DNA from 3 places in the Ornithinimicrobium sufpigmenti genome. Region 3 is predicted to be linked to each of the others. Evidence: riboswitches for the same ligand, from Rfam matches in the RefSeq annotation. Region 3 holds a riboswitch; each other region holds the start of a gene.
The links. Region 3 has a riboswitch for thiamine pyrophosphate ahead of thiM (hydroxyethylthiazole kinase). Riboswitches for the same ligand answer to the same signal wherever they lie in the genome.

Region 1 (5,439 bases), 2.1 Mb from region 3:
GTGCAGCAGGCTGCTCACCGTCAGCCCCTCCGAGGGGTGGTGGACGATGCGCGGCAACTCCTCCTCGGTCGTCGCCAGGAACGCGATGGCATCCGCGACGTTCTCGATCAGCGCCTGGGGCGAGTTCTGGTCGCCGGGGCTGGCGACCGTGGCCCACCGCCCCCTGGCCAGTCTGACCAGCTTCTGGGTGACCGCCCTGTCAGGTCCATGCACGCCGGGCGGCCGATAGATGCATGCCGTCGACGAGTGAGCCAGGACGGCCCGCTCTCCGGCAGCCTTGCTCGCCGAGTAGGGGGAGAACGGTGCATATTCGGCGCTCGAGTCCAGGGCGGGCCGCCTCCCCTGCACCGCTGCCGAGCTCATGTGGACCAGCCGGACCCCCAGCCGAGCTGTCACCTGTGCCAGCAGACCGGGCAACCGGTGGTTCGCCCACTCCATGTCCTGGCTCGAGCCTACGGCGTCGGCAACGCCAGCAGCGTTCACGACGACGTCGCACTCGGAGAGCATGTCGAACAGGTAAGCCTCGTAAGGGTCAAGTTTAAGTGAGGCGACACTGTGAGCCATTCTTGGCGCCCGGACGGGCTTGACGACGACACTTGTTTGTCGTAGCCACTTCGTGACGTGTCCGCCGACAAAGCCGCTAGCCCCCAGGACCGCGGCTGTCCTAGCCATGGTGGTTGACCCTTCGGAGTGAAGGGGCCGCCCTTCGATCAACGTGATGCCGTTGTCGCACGTAGCCAGTGTAGGTACGACTGTTCAGGGTATTCCTCGCTGACCCGGGCGCAGTCATGCGCTCGACTGAACGCGAGAAGCCCTGTAGCGATCGAGAACGATGTCAGCGCCTGCCAAGGCAGGCACGTCAGGCCACCTAGCCGGGTACTGCGCCCACCGGTCACGGTAGTAGGCGAGCATTGAATCACCAGTTCGTTCCGCCAGAGTGGTGAGCGTGTCTATGTGGATGAAATGGTACGAGTTGTACTGTCGCCCACCAATCGCCTTGGTCCAACTCGTCGGGTAAGCGACCAGCTCTGCCCGTGCCCACGGAATCGAGATGTCCAGGGTGTTCGGACCTCGATGTACGACGACCTCGGCCACGGTGGAGTAGGAGTCGGTGCGGACCCAACTGGATAAGGGATCGTACGACCCCTCACCCACCTGCACCGTCACCATCCCTTCCTCAGCCGAAGTGAGATCAAGTGCCAGACGGTTCGGCTCTGGCCACGTCACACGGCACAGCAAGATCTCCATAACGGCTTCGCGGCCTCCCACAACGCCGTCCGCACCCAAACCGGACACGAATCGGTTGGTCCACTTGCCACTCCCAGCACCCAGCGGGAAATCGCCTTCACCGGGAATGATCACCTTTGCGGAGTTGACCGCTGTCCGCGGACTGGTGAATCCAAGTTTCACTCGGACAGCGCCGGTCAGTCGATACCGAGAGTTCGCCAGCTCGGGAACGTCATAAAGCGGCAGTACGTCCCGAATTCCCCGAATACTTTGCTCAAAAATGGTGCGCGCGTGCTGGCTGTCCGTGGTCTCAGCGTATTCGTGCAGCAACGTCGTCGCGGTCGTCCACCCATTCAGCGTGTAGTCGGGCACTTGGTGGCTGTACTCTTCGATCAACAGTCCGCCACTAGGCGTGTGACGCGCAATTCCCCCATCTTCAGCTGGTACTTCAAAACTGGAGAGAATCGCCTCGGCTGCGTTGGAGTATCTCGAAGAGGGGGAAACTTTTCCAAGAACTCCGAAGGTACTCAAGTACCGTGCCTGAGTGAGGCCGCTGTAGAACACACTGGGCAAAGAGCTCAGTCCAGCGCCCGGCTGATAGTAAAACACTAGCGCGCCGCGATGTTCCTCCATCCGGTCGATTGCTGCGTTGGCTACACGCTTGGCGGCCTCGAGGAACACCTCATCCTTGTGTTTGCGGTACTGAGAGATGTAGTCATTGATGACGTAAGTGCCATAAATCGGGTGCGCATGAAGACCGTACTTGGATCGCCGCCCAGGGTACCCGTCCTCGAGGAACTCGATGCGGTAGTAATCCCAAATTTGCTTGCGACTCACGGACAGAGACGGCAGATTCACGGCGGCCTCGTTGGTCACAGTCATGCCTCGACCATACCGAGCCTAATGAACGGGTTGCGTACTCGACACCCATGGGCCATGCCGCTCAACACGAGATTCGTTCCCGTCTGGGTGAAGCCGACGCCGCCCAGAGGGTCACCGCCTTCAGCCACCTACAGCGGGATCGATCCCCGACACCTATCGGCGGCCTTGCACGGCGCAACGGCGACCGCAACGATCAGCCCGCCGAGATATCCGCCCACTCGCGCAGCCAGGTCTCGCGCTCGGCCTCGATCTGCTGGGGGTGCACGACGATCGGGTCGTCGGCGACGGCGGCCCACTGCGCCCACAGGTCGGGCAGGACGACCTGGTCGTTGACCGGGTACATGTACATGGCGTCCGGGATCGCGGCCTGCACCGGCTCCGAGAGCAGCCAGTCGACGACTTGCCGTGCACCCTCGGGGTTGTCGGCGCCGGCGAGCACGCCGGCGTACTCCACCTGCCGGAAGCAGGTGTCCAGCAGCGCGCTGGTGGACGGCTGCCAGCCGCCCTCGGGGATGGTGGACGGAGGGCTGGAGGCGTAGGACAGCACGATCGGCCGGTCGCCCCCACCGCCGCCGGCGGTGAAGTCGACGGTGTAGGCGTCGGTCCAGCCGCTGGTGACCTTCGCGCCGTTGGCCATCAGCTCCTCCCAGTAGGTCTGCCACTCGCCGGGCCCGAACTCGCCGATGGTGGCGAGCAGGAAGGACATCCCTGGGCTGGAGGTGGTGGCGCCGGGGGTGACGAAGAGGTTCTCGTACTCCGGCTCGACCAGGTCGGCCAGGGTCTGCGGCGGGGCGATGCCTTGGTTGGCGAACCACACGTTGTCGATGTTCACGCAGACGTCGCCGTAGTCGACCGGTGTCAGGTATGCCGCGCTCGGCCCCTCCAGGTCGTGCTCGGCCACCGCCTCGGGCAGGCCCTCGGGCGTGTAGCCCTCCAGCGCGTCGGACTCGATGACGCGGGCGGCGAAGGTGTTGTCGATGCCGAAGACGACATCGGCCACGGGGCTGCCGGCGGTGAGCACCACCTGGTTGGCCATGGCCCCCGCGTCGCCCGCGCTCTGGATCTGCAGGTCGAGACCGGTCTCGGCCTCGAAGGCGGCGACCAGCTCGTCGGGCAGGTAGAACGAGTCGTGGGCGATGAGCGTCACCGTGCCGGGGCCGTTCGGGGTCCCCTCCTCCGTCGCGGCGTCGGTGGACGTCCCGTCATCGGCAGAAGCCTCACCCGTGTCGACCGGCGGCGGCGCGGGCGCGGGCGCGGTGGTGGGCTCCGCGGCCTCGTCCTCACCCCCTGCAACGGTGCAGGCCGAGGTGGTGGTCAGGGTCAGGGCGGCCACAAGGGCCAGGGCACGGGTATGCCGCATGCGTCTCTCTCCTTCGACTTCCTTCGCCGGTGCTAGCCGGGGCAGGTTCAAGGGTCTGCGGCCTGCTGCCGCACTCTCAGCGCCGGTGGCGCTCCCCTGTCGGTTCCGTCCGACGACACTAACACCCCTGTGGCAGGATCAGGACCCATGAACATCACGGCCAAAGTCGTCACCGCCGGAGCAGCCCTCCTCGCCAGCATGGTCGCCAAGAAGGCCACCGACGGCACGTGGTCGTTCGTCACCGGCAAGGACGTGCCGGAGAACCCGGACGACCCAGAGATCGACATCAAGGAAGCGGTCATCTTCGCCGTCCTGTCTGGCGCCCTCGTGGCGCTGGCCCGCATGCTGGCCAACCGTCAGGCCACCAAGGTGTTGTCCAAGAGCCAGGGCAAGAGCCGCGCGCAGGTGGCTGACGAAGCCTGAGCGTCAGTGGCGGGATCCATCCCAACTGTGTCCTGTGACGGAAGTCTGAGAAGATTTACTACTGTCCCGTCACTGACACAGTTGTGAGGCTCGTGCATGGCATCGTCACGCCGACTCCCGGAGCCGCTGAAGCGTGTCCTTTGGATGGTTGGCGACGGCTTGGTCTGGGTTTGCGCCGTCCTGGTGACGACGTGGATGCGCTTCGAGTACAACCACGAGCGTGCATTCGTCGTCGATAGCTGGATCGTCGCGGGCACCGCTGGGGGGATTCAGATTCTCGTCGGCATGGTGCTGGGGCCCTACCTGGTCAAGCACGCCCGGGGGTCGTTCGAGGAGGTCCTCGCCCTCGTCCGGGCTGCGGCGATCACGGCCGTCAGCCTCGCGGTGTGGACGCTCTGGCTCCAGCCCTACGTCGTGCCCCGTTCGGTGCCCGCCTCAGCCGGCATCATCGCGCTGATGATCATGCTCGCCCTGCGGTTCGTCGTGCGCTCCTACCGGGCTCGCAAGGCCGTGCGCCGCAATGTGGAGAACAACGTCATCATCTACGGCGCCGGGGTGCTGGGGCGCCGCCTCGTCTCCAACATGGTGGCAGACGTCGAGTCGGACTTCCGCCCGGTCGCCCTCATCGACGACGACCGCAGCAAGCGGAAGCTGAAGATCGACGGTGTGCGGGTGCGTGGTGGCCGTGAGCAGATCACCCGGATCGCCCAGCGCTACGAGGCCACCCACCTGGTCGTGGCGATCCCCCAGGCGAGCGCCGAGCTCATGCGCGAGATCAACGAGCTGGCGGAGGAGAACGACCTGGTCGTCAAGGTGCTGCCGACCGTGGACCGGTTGCTGCACGCCGACCCCCAGGTCTCGGATCTTCGGGACATCGACCTGGAGGACCTGCTGGGCCGCCGGGCAACGCAGCTGGACCAGATCGCCATCGCGGAACAGATCACCGGCAAGGTGGTCCTCGTGACCGGGGCCGGTGGGTCGATCGGTTCGGAGCTGTGCCGCCAGATCCACCGCTTCCGGCCCGCCCGGCTGGTGATGCTGGACCGGGACGAGTCGGGACTGCACGGCACCGAGCTATCGATCAAGGGCCGCAGCCTGATGACCGACGGTGACCTGGTGCTGGCAGACATCACCGATGTGGATCAGCTAGACGAGGTCTTCACGCTGCACCGTCCCGACGTCGTGTTCCACGCCGCCGCACTGAAGCACCTACCCCTTCTGGAGACCCACCCCCGGCAGGCCTGGCAGGTCAACGTGCTGGGCACCCTCAACGTGCTGCGGGCCGCCGCCCGCAGCGGCGTCGGCACCTTCGTCAACATCAGCAGCGACAAGGCCGCCCGGCCGGTGGCGGTGCTGGGCTACACCAAACGCCTGGCAGAGCGCCTCACCGCATACTTCGCCTTCACCCAGCCGGGGCGCTACGTCTCGGTGCGGTTCGGCAACGTGCTCGGTTCCCGCGGGTCGGTGGTGCCGACCTTCACCGAGCAGATCCGCCGCGGGGGTCCGGTGACCCTGACCCACGAGGACGTCGAGCGCTACTTTATGCT
Region 2 (5,439 bases), 2.0 Mb from region 3:
ACCACTCCGGTCGCAACAAGACCTTCAGCTACTGCGCCAACCCGAGTGCACCCGCCCCGAGCGGCTCCAGCGGCATCATCGACCAGTAGGTCGCTGCCGCCAGGCAGGCAAGCAGCAGGTGGATGACCCCACCTCAGAGCCAGGCGACGCCGCGGTCATCGAAGTCGAGGCGCACCGCATCTCCCGCCGCGAGCCCGACCTCGTCCCCGAGTGCCTCGACGGTGCCCAGACCGTCGATCCGGACATCCAGGTGGACGGCGTCGCTCACGGTCACCGCGCGTAGGACCTGTGCCGTCACCGGCCCGTCCGGGGCGACCCGCAGGGCGCTGCGCCGCAGCGCCAGCCGACCGTCCGGCGGGCCGTCGAGAGCCACCCGCTCACCCAGCCGGCGGGCCTGCTCCGGCGACAAGATGGTGCTGAACCCGATGAACGACGCGACCTCCGGTGTGCCGGGCGCTCCCCAGACCTCGGTCGTCGGGCCCTCCTGGACGACCTCCCCGGCGAGCATCACGGCCATCCGGTCGGCGACGGTGAAGGCCTCGTCGTGGTCGTGGGTCACCATGACCGCGGTCGTGCCCGTCGTCGTGAGGATTTCCCGCAGGTCGCCGGCCAGCCGCTCCCGGAGCGAGCGGTCCAGCGCCGACAGCGGCTCGTCGAGCAGCAGTAACGCCGGCTCCGCCGCCAGGGCCCGCGCGAGCGCCACCCGCTGCTGCTCGCCGCCGGAGAGGGTAGTCGGCCGACGGTCGGCATACCCCGGCAGCCCGACCAGCTCCAGCAGCTCCGCCGCCCGCGACGCACGCTGCGCGCGACCGACGCCACGCAGCCGCAGGGAGTAGGCGATGTTCTCGGCGACGGACGCGTGGGCGAAGAGCTGCCCGTCCTGGAACATCAGGGCGAAACCGCGCCGGTGCGTCGGCACGCCTGCCAGGTCACGCCCCTGCCAGACGATGCGACCCCCGTCGAGCCGCTCCAGCCCGGCGACCGCCCGCAGCAGGGTCGACTTCCCGCACCCCGACGGGCCCAGCACGGCCAGCACCTGGCCCTCCTCCAGGGTCAAGGAGACGTCATCGACCGCGGTCGTCTCGCCGAAGCGCACGGTCAATTCACTGAGCTCGAGCATCAGAAGGAACCTACCGATCCGACTCGCAGCCGCTCGACCACGCCCATCACGGTCACCGTCACCAGCGCCAGCAGGACGCTCGCGGCGAGCGCCATGCCGACGTGGTCGGCCCCCGGGCGGGAGATCAACTGGTAGATGACGACCGGCACGGTCGGCCGGTCCGGGCGGGCCAGGAAGGCGGTGGCCCCGAACTCACCCAGCGACACCGCGAACGCGAAACCCGTCGCCGCCAGCAGCGGCTTGGTCAGCACCGGCCCCTCCGCGGTCCACGCCGCCCGCCACGGCCCGGCACCCAGTGCCGCTGCCGCCTCTCGCTGCCGCGGGTCCACCGAGCGCAGCACCGGCGTCAGGGTCCGCACCACGAGCGGCAGCGCCACCATCGCCTGCGCGATCGGCACGAGCACCGGCGAGGTGCGCAGGTCCAGCGGCGGCCGGTCCAGGGTGATGAGGAAGCCGAAGCCGACTGTCACCGCGGAGATCCCCAGCGGCAGCATGAACGCTCCGTCCAGCCCGGACACCACCCGCCGCCATGCCCTCGCTCTCGGCCGCCGGGACACGAGCACCGCCACCACGAGCCCGAGCACCATCGCCAGCACGGTGGCGTCGACGGCCGAGCGCAGTGAGTTGCCCATCGCCTCGGTCACGCTCACCCGCAGCGCCTGGGTCGCGTCCGGATCGGTGAGCGCCCGGTAGTGCCCCAGACCCCAACCGTCCCCCACCTGCAGCGAGCGCACGACCAGGGAGCCGACGGGCAGGAGCACGAACGCCACCACCAGCCCGGTCACCACCAGGGTGGGTATGTCGTGCCGCCGCACCGGGCGCGCTGCCGCTCGGGCGCCGACCCGCTGCAGGCTCTGCTCGCGCCGGCCCCGGGTGCGGGCGGCGATGACCAGCATCACCACGACGGCGAGCAGCTGCAGCACGGAGAGCACTGCCGCGCCCTGCAGGTCGAGGAAGTTGACGGTCAGCAGATAGATCTCGGTCTCGATGGTGCCGTAGCGCAGACCGCCGAGGGTGAGCACGACCCCGAAGGCGGTGGAGCAGAAGAGGAAGACCAAGGTGGCGGCGGAGATGACCGCCGGCGCCAGGACGGGCAGGGTGACGGTGCGCCATACCTGCCAGGGGTTGGCGCCCAGGGCGGCGGCGGACTCCTCGGCCCGCCGGTCCAGGCCCTCCCACATCCCGCCGACCGTACGCACGACCACGGCCAGGTTGAAGAAGACGAACGCCATCAGGATCGGCACCCAGGTGCCGTCCCAGCCGAGCCACCCGAGCGGCCCGCCGGAGGAGAGCAGGGAGCGGAACATGACGCCGACCACCACGGTCGGCAGCACGAACGGCATCACCACGACCGCCCGGAGGAGCGCCCGGCCGGGAAAGCGCAGCCGGTAGAGCACGAACGCGACCGGCAGCCCCGCCAGGAGCGTCAGTACGGTGCCCGCCGACGCGCTGACCAGGGTGAAGGCGAGCACCCGGAGGGTACGCCGCCGGGACAGCACCTCCGGCACGGCGGACAGGTCGAGCTGGCCGTCGGGGAAGAAGCCGCGGGCCAGCATGCCGCCGACCGGGAGCACGAAGAAGATCGCCAGGAAGGCTAACGGCAGCAGGGCGACCAGCCCCAGGGCGAGTCCCGGGCCGGTGAGGTGCGCAGAGCGTGCACCCCGACCTAGACGAGCCCAGATGGCCGCCGCCTCCTTCGACTTCCTTCGCCGGTGCTAACCGGAGCAGGTTCAAGGGTCTGCGGCCAGCTGCCGCACTCTCAGCGCACTCGCGCTCCCCTGTCGTACCGGGCCAGCCTACAGGCCGGTGGGTCAGCGGAGTGCGCACAACCTGGGATCAAGGTTGCGCTGAGGGATCACCCCGCCGCGCGTTGCCTCCTCGACTCAACCTGGGATCAAGGTTGTGCAAAGGGATGGAATCGAGGTTGTGCGGAGGGATCACCCCGCCGCACGTTGCCTCCTCGGCACAACCTGGGATCAAGGTTGTGCGGGGAGAGTCGGCGGCCTCGTCGGCGACGCGAGGCGAGACTTCGGCGCGCGAAACGCCGGCGAAGCGACGCGAGACGTCGCCGCGCGAGACGTCGCCGCGCGAGACGCAATCAGGAGGAAGACGCAACCAGGGCGAAGCGGGTGGGGCGGGGCCGCGCTACGGTGCCAGCAGGTGCCTTCGCGATCCGGCACCGCACGACGACGATCACGACGACCAGGAGCACCTCATGCCCAACCCCGTAGTCAGCAAGGCCAGCACCGTCTGGAACGGTGAGCTGTTCACCGGCAGCGGCACCACCACCCTCGACAGCTCGGGAGCGGCGTCCTTCCCGGTTGAGTGGAACGCCCGCGCCGAGGGCTCGGACACCACGACGACGCCGGAGGAGCTGCTCGCCGCGGCCCACGCGACCTGCTTCTCGATGGCCTTCTCCAACGAGATGAAGAAGAACGACACCCCGCCCACCGAGGTGCGGACCAGCGCCGAGGTGACCTTCGTCGCCGGCACCGGCATCACCGGCATCCACCTGACCACGCAGGTCACGGCCGAGGGCCTCGACGAGGAGACGTTCCAGAAGCTCGCCCAGGGCGCGAAGGAGAACTGCCCCGTGAGCCAGGCGCTCAAGAGTGTCGAGATCACCCTCGACGCCAGTCTGGGCTGAGTCACGCACACGCCAGTCTGAGCTGACCCGCGCACGACGCCAGTTCGGCCTGTTCCAGGCCACCACAACGACAAGGGCCCGGCCCGCCGGGAGGCTCATGCCTCGCCGGCTGACCGGGCCCTTCGGTTGCGCCCACCGCGGTTGCACCCACCGTCGGTTGCGCCCACCGTCGTTGCGCCCACCGTCGTTCGCCTACAGGAAGCGCGCGAAGAACTCCTTGGTGCGCTGCTCCTGCGGGTTCTCCAGGACCTGGTCGGGCGGGCCGGACTCGACCACGACACCGCCGTCCATGAAGAAGACCCGGTCGGCCGCGGCCTTGGCGAAGGTGATCTCGTGCGTGACCACGACCATGGTGTGGCCGCGCTCGGCGAGGTCCTGCATGGTGGACAGCACCTCCCCCACCAGCTCGGGGTCGAGCGCGCTCGTCGGCTCGTCGAAGAGCAGCAGCGTGGGCTCGATGGCCAGCGCGCGGGCGATGGCGACGCGCTGCTGCTGCCCGCCGGAGAGCTGGCCGGGGTAGGAGCCCTCGCGGTCGGCGAGGCCGACGATGCCCAGCAGCCGCCGGGCCCGCTCCTCGGCCTCGCGCCGGGAGACCCCGTGGACGACCGTGGGAGCCTCGATGAGGTTCTCCATGACGGTCATGTGCGGGAACAGGTTGAACTGCTGGAAGACCATGCCGACCTGGCCGCGCTGCTGGGCGGCGACCTTCGAGCTGGCCTTGTACAGCTCGCCGTTCTTCATCTCGTACCCGATGTAGACCCCGTCGACGCAGATCGAGCCGCTGTCCATCTCCTCGAGGTTGTTGATGCACCTCAGGAAGGTGGACTTACCCGACCCGGACGGGCCCAGGATGACGATGACCTCGCCGCGGTGGACGTCCAGGTTGATGCCCTTGAGCACCTCCAGGTCGCCGAAGCTCTTGTGGACGTCCTCGGCGCGGACGAGGATCTCGTTGGTGCTCTTCATGTGCGCTCCTGAACCTGCGGGACGATGGCCGGGTCCTCGTCGATGCCGTCGGCGTCGCCGTTGCGACCCTTGGCCTTCTTCTTGCTGGTTCCCCGCGTGGCGATGTCGCTCTTGCCGTAGTAGTTCTCGACGTGGTGCTGGACGAAGCTCAGGATCGACACCACGACCAGGTACCAGATGACCGCCACCAGCAGCAGCGGGATGGTCTGGAAGGTCCGGTTGTAGACGGCCTGCACGGTGTACAGCAGGTCGTGCATCGCGATCACCGACACCATGGCGGTGGCCTTGACCATGCTGATCAGCTGGTTGCCCGTGGGCGGGATGATCGACCGCATCGCCTGCGGCAGCACGACCCGGCGCAGCGCCGTCGTCTCGGTCATGCCGTAGGCCTTCGCCGCCTCGCGCTGGCCCCGCCCGACGGACAGCAGCCCGCCGCGGATCACCTCGGCCATGTAGGCGCCCTCGTTGAGGCTCAGCCCGAGGATCGCCGCGGTCAGGGGCGTGATGAGGTCGTTCGTCTCCCAGCTCACCAGGTCCGGGCCGCCGAAGGGTATGCCGATGCTCAGGGTGGGCAGCAGCGCCGCCAGGTTGAACCAGAAGATCAGTTGCACCAGCAGCGGCGTGCCCCGGAAGAACCAGAGGTAGGCGTCCGCGACCGCGCGCAGCAGGCGGTTGTTGGACATCTTCATCACGGCGAAGATCACCC
Region 3 (5,439 bases):
GCAGGACGATCCCGAAGTCCTGCGGCTCGCCCAGCGTGATGCCGACCACGGGCAGGGTCAGCTCCTGGCCCGTGAGCATGGGGGCCAGCACGATGGCGAGCAGCCCGATAGCAGCGACGTCGAGCACCGCGAGCAGGCTCTGCAGCACCGCGAAGGTGGCGATGAACCGTCGGGTGCCGGCCGGCAGGACCGTCATGAGCTGGCGGACGGTGCGCCACAGAGCGAGCATCGCGGCCCAGCCTAACCGCGAGGAGGTCCCACTCACGCCCACCGACGGCGACTACCCTCGCAGGATGCCGTCGCTGCAGGGTCCACGCCGCTGGGCCTACCAGGCCTGGACCGCCCTGCCCTCCCCCGTACGCGGGGTCGGCGGGACCGTGCTGCGCCTGCGGGCCGAGCGCGAGGTCGCCCGGCAGCCCGGCCTCGACCCCCGGGCCCGCAGCCGGCTCGTCATCGGCCCCCTCAACACCGCCGGCCAGGGCGAGCGCTGGGCCAGGGCGGCCCGCGCGGTGCCCGGGTGCGACGCGCGGGCCATGTCGGTGGAGCGCCGCTCCTCCGCCGGGTTCGGCTTCCCCAGCGACTGGCACCTCTCCCGTGCGGTGCAGGTCCGAGGTATGCCGCGCCACGCCGCCCGGGTGCTCGGCACGGGTCGCGAGCCGGGCGCCACGCACGTCCTGGCCGAGGGTGCCCGGTCCCTGCTGGACGACCCGTTCACCCGGTGGGTGACCGACGACCTGCCGCGGCTGCGGGAAGCCGGGGTGGAGGCCGCCGTGCTGATCCACGGCTCGGAGCTGAGGGACCTGCACCGGCACGCCGCGGCATACCCCCACTCGCCGTTTCGCGGGGAGTGGGACGAGCGGTGGGAGCGGATGCAGGCGACCGTCGAGCGCACGAGGTCCGTGCTGGGGCGGCTCGAGGGGGCCGAAGTACCGGTCTTCGTGACCACGGCGGACATGCTCGACCATGTCCCTGGTGCGAGCCTGCTGCCGGTCACCGCCGACGTCGACCGCTTCACCCCCGGAGCTGAGCGCCCGATGCTGGAGCGGGACCGCCCGGTCGTGCTGCACGCCCCGAGCAACCCGCGGCTGAAGGGGACACCGGTGGTCGAGGAGGTGCTGACCCGGCTGCAGCAGGAAGGGTTGGTGGTCTACCGGCGTCTCAGCGGCGTGCCACATGCCGAGATGCCGGGCTTCGTCGCGGACGCGGACGTGGTGGTGGACCAGGTCGTGCTGGGCAACGTCGGCACGCTGGCGGCCGAGTCGATGGCCGCCGGTCGGCTGGTCGTGGCGCACGTGCCCGACCACGTCCGCGCGCGCACGCCGGGACTACCCGTGCTCGAGGCGGCGCCGGACACCCTGGAGGGGGTGCTGCGCGACGTGGTGGCCCACCGCGACGGCTACCGCGACCTGGCCGCCCGCGGCCCGGCCTGGGCCCGCGAGCACCACGACGGCCGCGCCGCCGCCCGGGCGCTCTCGCCGTGGCTGGGGCTCTGACCTACCTTCGCTCAGGGTCTGCGCCGCCACCAGCGGCGTCTGCGCGCTCGGACGTCGCCGTCGCCCTGACCGCCCGCCCGTGCCTCGACGGTCGCTTCCTCCCCTGGCGCCGTCTCCTCGCCCCCCGTCCCGCGCTGCGCACGCAGGTCACGCCAGGTCTCGACCATCTCCTCGACGTCCACCCGTCCCACGACCGGGGGTGAGCCGGCACCGACGTGCGGCCGGCGCCGGTCGGCCAGGACCCGCTCGTTGAAGTCCTCGAGCCGCTCGCGGACCGCGGCCTCGTCGGGCAGGTCGAGGAGCGAGTCCGGGAAGGCGGCCTTCTCCCGGCGCAGCTGCATCACGCCGGGCAGTGCGGCGGACAGGTCGAAGCGTTCGCGCTCGATGAGGCTCTTGACCCACCAGTCCGGGTCGCTGCGCACATCGACGTCCCGCAACGGCTTGCCGGCCCCCGACAGGTTCTCGAAGGCTCCCTGCCGCTCGGCCTGCGCGATCGTCTGGTCGACCCAGGTCTGCACCGCCCGGGCCGTCACCGCCGCTGAGGGGCGCCGCTGCACGACCCCCTGGTCGGCGAGCTGCTCCTCGGCGTCGGGCGCACCGGGCCGCGCACCGGGCCTGCCCCAGGTCGGCCCACCAGCGTGACCCTGCTTGTCCTCCGCGCTCATCGTCATACCTCCCGCTCCACCTACCTCTCGCTCCACTGTCGCACGGGCCACGCCGCCCTGCGATGCCGCGACCGCCGACCGGGGCTACCGAGAAAGCCGGTGCTGGAGTGACCAGATATCGTCGAGGACGACGCGGGGTGCCACCGACCGGGTGGCTGAGAACAGACCCGTCGAACCTGATCTAGGTCGCACTAGCGAAGGGAACGTCCTGATGACCGACCATGTCCCGGCCGATGCTCCGGCCGATGCTCCGGCCGATGCTCCAGCCGATGTCTCAGCCGATGCTCGCGTGTCCGCCGACGAGCTGGCCGACTGCTGGCAGGCGCTGCGCGAGGAGTCACCCCTGACCCACTGCCTCACCAACATCGTGGCGGCGCCGTTCGTGGCCAACGTCCTGCTCGCCGCGGGGGCGGCGGTGGCGATGGTGGACAACGAGCACGAGGCAGAGGGGTTCGCCGGCGTCGCGGCCGCGGTCGTGGTGAACCTGGGCACCCCGTACGACGACACCGTCGCCGCCATGCGGGCCGCCGTCCGCGGGGCGGCCGACCACGGCACCCCGTGGGTCCTGGACCCCGTCGGGGCCGGTGGTCTGCCCTGGCGCACGCAGGTGGCCCGGGAGCTCGTCGACCTGGCGCCACCGACGGTGGTCCGCGGCAACGCCTCGGAGATCCTCGGCCTGACCGGTGCCGGTGGTGGCCGCGGCGTCGACAGCACCCACTCCGTGGAGGACGCCGTCACCGCCGCCGGCGACCTCGCCACCGAGCTCGGGGCCCTGGTGGCCGTGAGCGGACCGACCGACCACCTCACCGACGGACGGGCTCTGCTGCGCCTGTCCCACGGCCACCCGTGGATGACGCGGGTGACGGGGATGGGCTGCGCCCTGGGCGCGCTCATCGCGGCCGGCACCGCCGTGGCGCCGAGCCCGCTCGTCGGCGCGGCCACCGCCACCGCGGCGCTCACCCTCGCGGCGGAGACGGCTGCTGAGGCCTCCGCCGGCCCGGGCACCTTCGCGGCGGCGCTGCTCGACGAGCTGTCGCTCCTGGCACCCGCGGACCTCTCGGCGAGGGTCGAGCTGCGATGACGCTCGACGTGCAGTCCCGTCCCGGGCCGCGACCCCTCGACCTGCGGCTCTACCTGGTCACCGACACCGAGATGACCGCCCAGCACGGGCTGACCTCCACGATCCGGGCCGCGGTCGCCGGCGGGGCGACGGTGGTCCAGCTGCGTGACCCGGACGCCAGCGACGACGAGTTCGTCGCGCTGGGGCGGCTGGTCCGCGTGTGCCTGCAGCACACCGGGGTCCCGTTCATCATCAACGACCGGGTGCACCTCGTCGAGGAGATCGGTGCGGACGGTGCCCACGTGGGCCAGGGCGACCTCGACCCGCTCGTGGCCCGCGAGCAGCTCGGTGGCCACGCCTACCTCGGCCTGTCCTGCACCACCGCGCAGGAGGTCCAGGCCGCGGCGGCGCTGCCGCCGGGCACGGTGGACTACCTCGGCCTCGGCCCGGTCCGCGCCACGGCGACCAAGCCGGACCACGCGGCTCCCCTGGGCACCGACGGGGTATCCGACCTCGCCGACCTCGCCGCCGCGGCGGCCCTTCCGTCGGTCGCGATCGGGGGCATCGACGTGTCGGTCGCCGAGCGGCTGCGCGACAGCGCGCTGGGTGGCGTCGCCGTGGTGAGCGCCGTCTGCGCGGCGAGCGACCCCGAGGCGGCGTCCCGCCAGCTGCGCGGCGTCTGGGACGACCAGCCCGTCAGCTCGTGACCAGTCAGGTGAGCCCGGCACGGGGCCTCGTCCCCAACGTCCTGTCCGTCGCCGGGTCCGACCCCTCCGGCGGGGCCGGCATCCAGGCCGACCTGAAGACCTTCGGCGCTCTGGGCGCTCACGGCTGCGCGGTGCTGACCGCCCTCACCGCGCAGAGCACCCTGGGCGTCACCGGGGTGCGCCCCATCCCCGCCGAGTTCGTCCGGGAGCAGGTCGAGACCCTGGTCGCCGACGTCGCCCTGGCCGCGGTCAAGGTCGGGATGCTCGGCAGCGCCGACGTGGTCCGGGCCGTGCGCGAGCTCGCGCAGGAGGGGCTCCTGCCCGGCCTGGTCCTCGACCCCGTCATGGTCTCCACCGCCGGCTCGCGCCTGCTGGACGAGGACGCCGTCGAGGAGCTGCGCGCGCTGGCGCCCCACGCCGACCTCATCACCCCCAACCTGCCCGAGGCCGCGGTCCTTCTCGGCCGGGACCCCGAGGACACCGCGGACGGGCCGGCCCGGATGCTGGAGGAGGCGCACGCGCTCTTGGAGCTCGGCAGCCCGAGGGTGCTGCTCAAGGGCGGCCACGCCTCGGGAGACCACGTCCTGGACCTGCTGGTCGACGCGGACGGGGTGCACGAGCTCGGCGGGCCGAGGGTCGCGACCCCGCATACCCACGGCACCGGATGCTCGCTGTCCTCCGCGATCGCCGCGCTGCGGCCCCGTCGCGACAGCTGGCTGGACGCCGTCGCCGACGCCCGTTCCTGGCTGGTCGGCGCGCTCGCGCACGGCCACGAGCTGTCCGTGGGGCAGGGGCCGGGGCCCGTGCACCACTTCTGGCAGCTATGGCAGCGGTGAACCCACCGGCTCGGTGACCGCGTCCTGGCCCAGCACCACGGCGGCGGCGGCGTGGCCGGTCGCGCTGAGGCTGCGGTGCGCCCGCACCCAGGCCACCCGCCGCTCGCGTTCTGGCGGCGACCAGGGACCACTCTGCGCCGCGTCCTGCGACGCCCGCACCGCTGCCAGCATCGCCGCCGCCACCTCCGGGACGTCGTGGCCCACCGACTCCCCCAGCCGGTGCTCGCGGACGTCGCTGGCCGCGGGTCCGGGGCCGGCGAAGATGACGGGGGCCCCGGTGGCCAGCGCGGCGATCACCTTGGTGGGGTAGGCGAAGTCGTAGCCGACGCCCGGGCGGACGCTGACCAGCGCCGCCGCGGCCCCCCTCAGCCAGGCCGCCGCCTCGGCCGGCGGCACGAGCGGCCGCAGCTCGACCGCCCCGAGCGGCAGCTCGTCACGCAGCCGTTCGAGCGCGGGCCAGCTCGAGCCCTGGCCCAGGAAGACCAGCCGAGCCGTGGGCTCCGCGGCCACCACCTCGCGCATCGCCTCGGCGAAGACCTCGGCGCCCTGCCACTCCGAGGCTGTCCCGGCATACACGAGGTATGGCGTCTCCGGCGACTCCGGGTGCCGCTTCCCCACGGGGGTGAAGACGGCGGTGTCGATCCCGTTGGGCACGACGGTCACCGGGACGGTGCTGGC

Region 1: linked by a shared signal. The riboswitch ahead of ESZ52_RS17120 (thiamine ABC transporter substrate-binding protein) and the one ahead of thiM (hydroxyethylthiazole kinase) in region 3 are both predicted to bind thiamine pyrophosphate.
Region 2: linked by a shared signal. The riboswitch ahead of ESZ52_RS16790 (ABC transporter permease subunit) and the one ahead of thiM (hydroxyethylthiazole kinase) in region 3 are both predicted to bind thiamine pyrophosphate.

What each region holds. Positions count from the first base shown of each region.
Region 1 covers NZ_CP036403.1:3,709,741-3,715,179, forward strand. The annotation lists gene ESZ52_RS17110 (NAD-dependent epimerase/dehydratase family protein) at 1-672, opposite strand, end outside; gene ESZ52_RS17115 (D-glucuronyl C5-epimerase family protein) at 787-2,109, opposite strand; gene ESZ52_RS17120 (thiamine ABC transporter substrate-binding protein) at 2,303-3,469, opposite strand; TPP riboswitch at 3,471-3,577, opposite strand; gene ESZ52_RS17125 (DUF4235 domain-containing protein) at 3,617-3,892, shown strand; gene ESZ52_RS17130 (nucleoside-diphosphate sugar epimerase/dehydratase) at 4,037-5,439, shown strand, end outside.
Region 2 covers NZ_CP036403.1:3,644,494-3,649,932, forward strand. The annotation lists gene ESZ52_RS16780 (hypothetical protein) at 1-89, shown strand, start outside; gene ESZ52_RS16785 (ABC transporter ATP-binding protein) at 134-1,120, opposite strand; gene ESZ52_RS16790 (ABC transporter permease subunit) at 1,120-2,676, opposite strand; TPP riboswitch at 2,805-2,910, opposite strand; gene ESZ52_RS16795 (OsmC family peroxiredoxin) at 3,336-3,767, shown strand; gene ESZ52_RS16800 (amino acid ABC transporter ATP-binding protein) at 3,960-4,733, opposite strand; gene ESZ52_RS16805 (amino acid ABC transporter permease) at 4,730-5,439, opposite strand, start outside.
Region 3 covers NZ_CP036403.1:1,606,915-1,612,353, reverse strand. The annotation lists gene ESZ52_RS07350 (ABC transporter ATP-binding protein) at 1-229, opposite strand, end outside; gene ESZ52_RS07345 (glycosyltransferase) at 294-1,493, shown strand; gene ESZ52_RS07340 (DnaJ family domain-containing protein) at 1,505-2,164, opposite strand; TPP riboswitch at 2,282-2,379, shown strand; gene thiM (hydroxyethylthiazole kinase) at 2,448-3,239, shown strand; gene thiE (thiamine phosphate synthase) at 3,236-3,925, shown strand; gene thiD (bifunctional hydroxymethylpyrimidine kinase/phosphomethylpyrimidine kinase) at 3,922-4,761, shown strand; gene ESZ52_RS07320 (glycosyltransferase) at 4,747-5,439, opposite strand, start outside.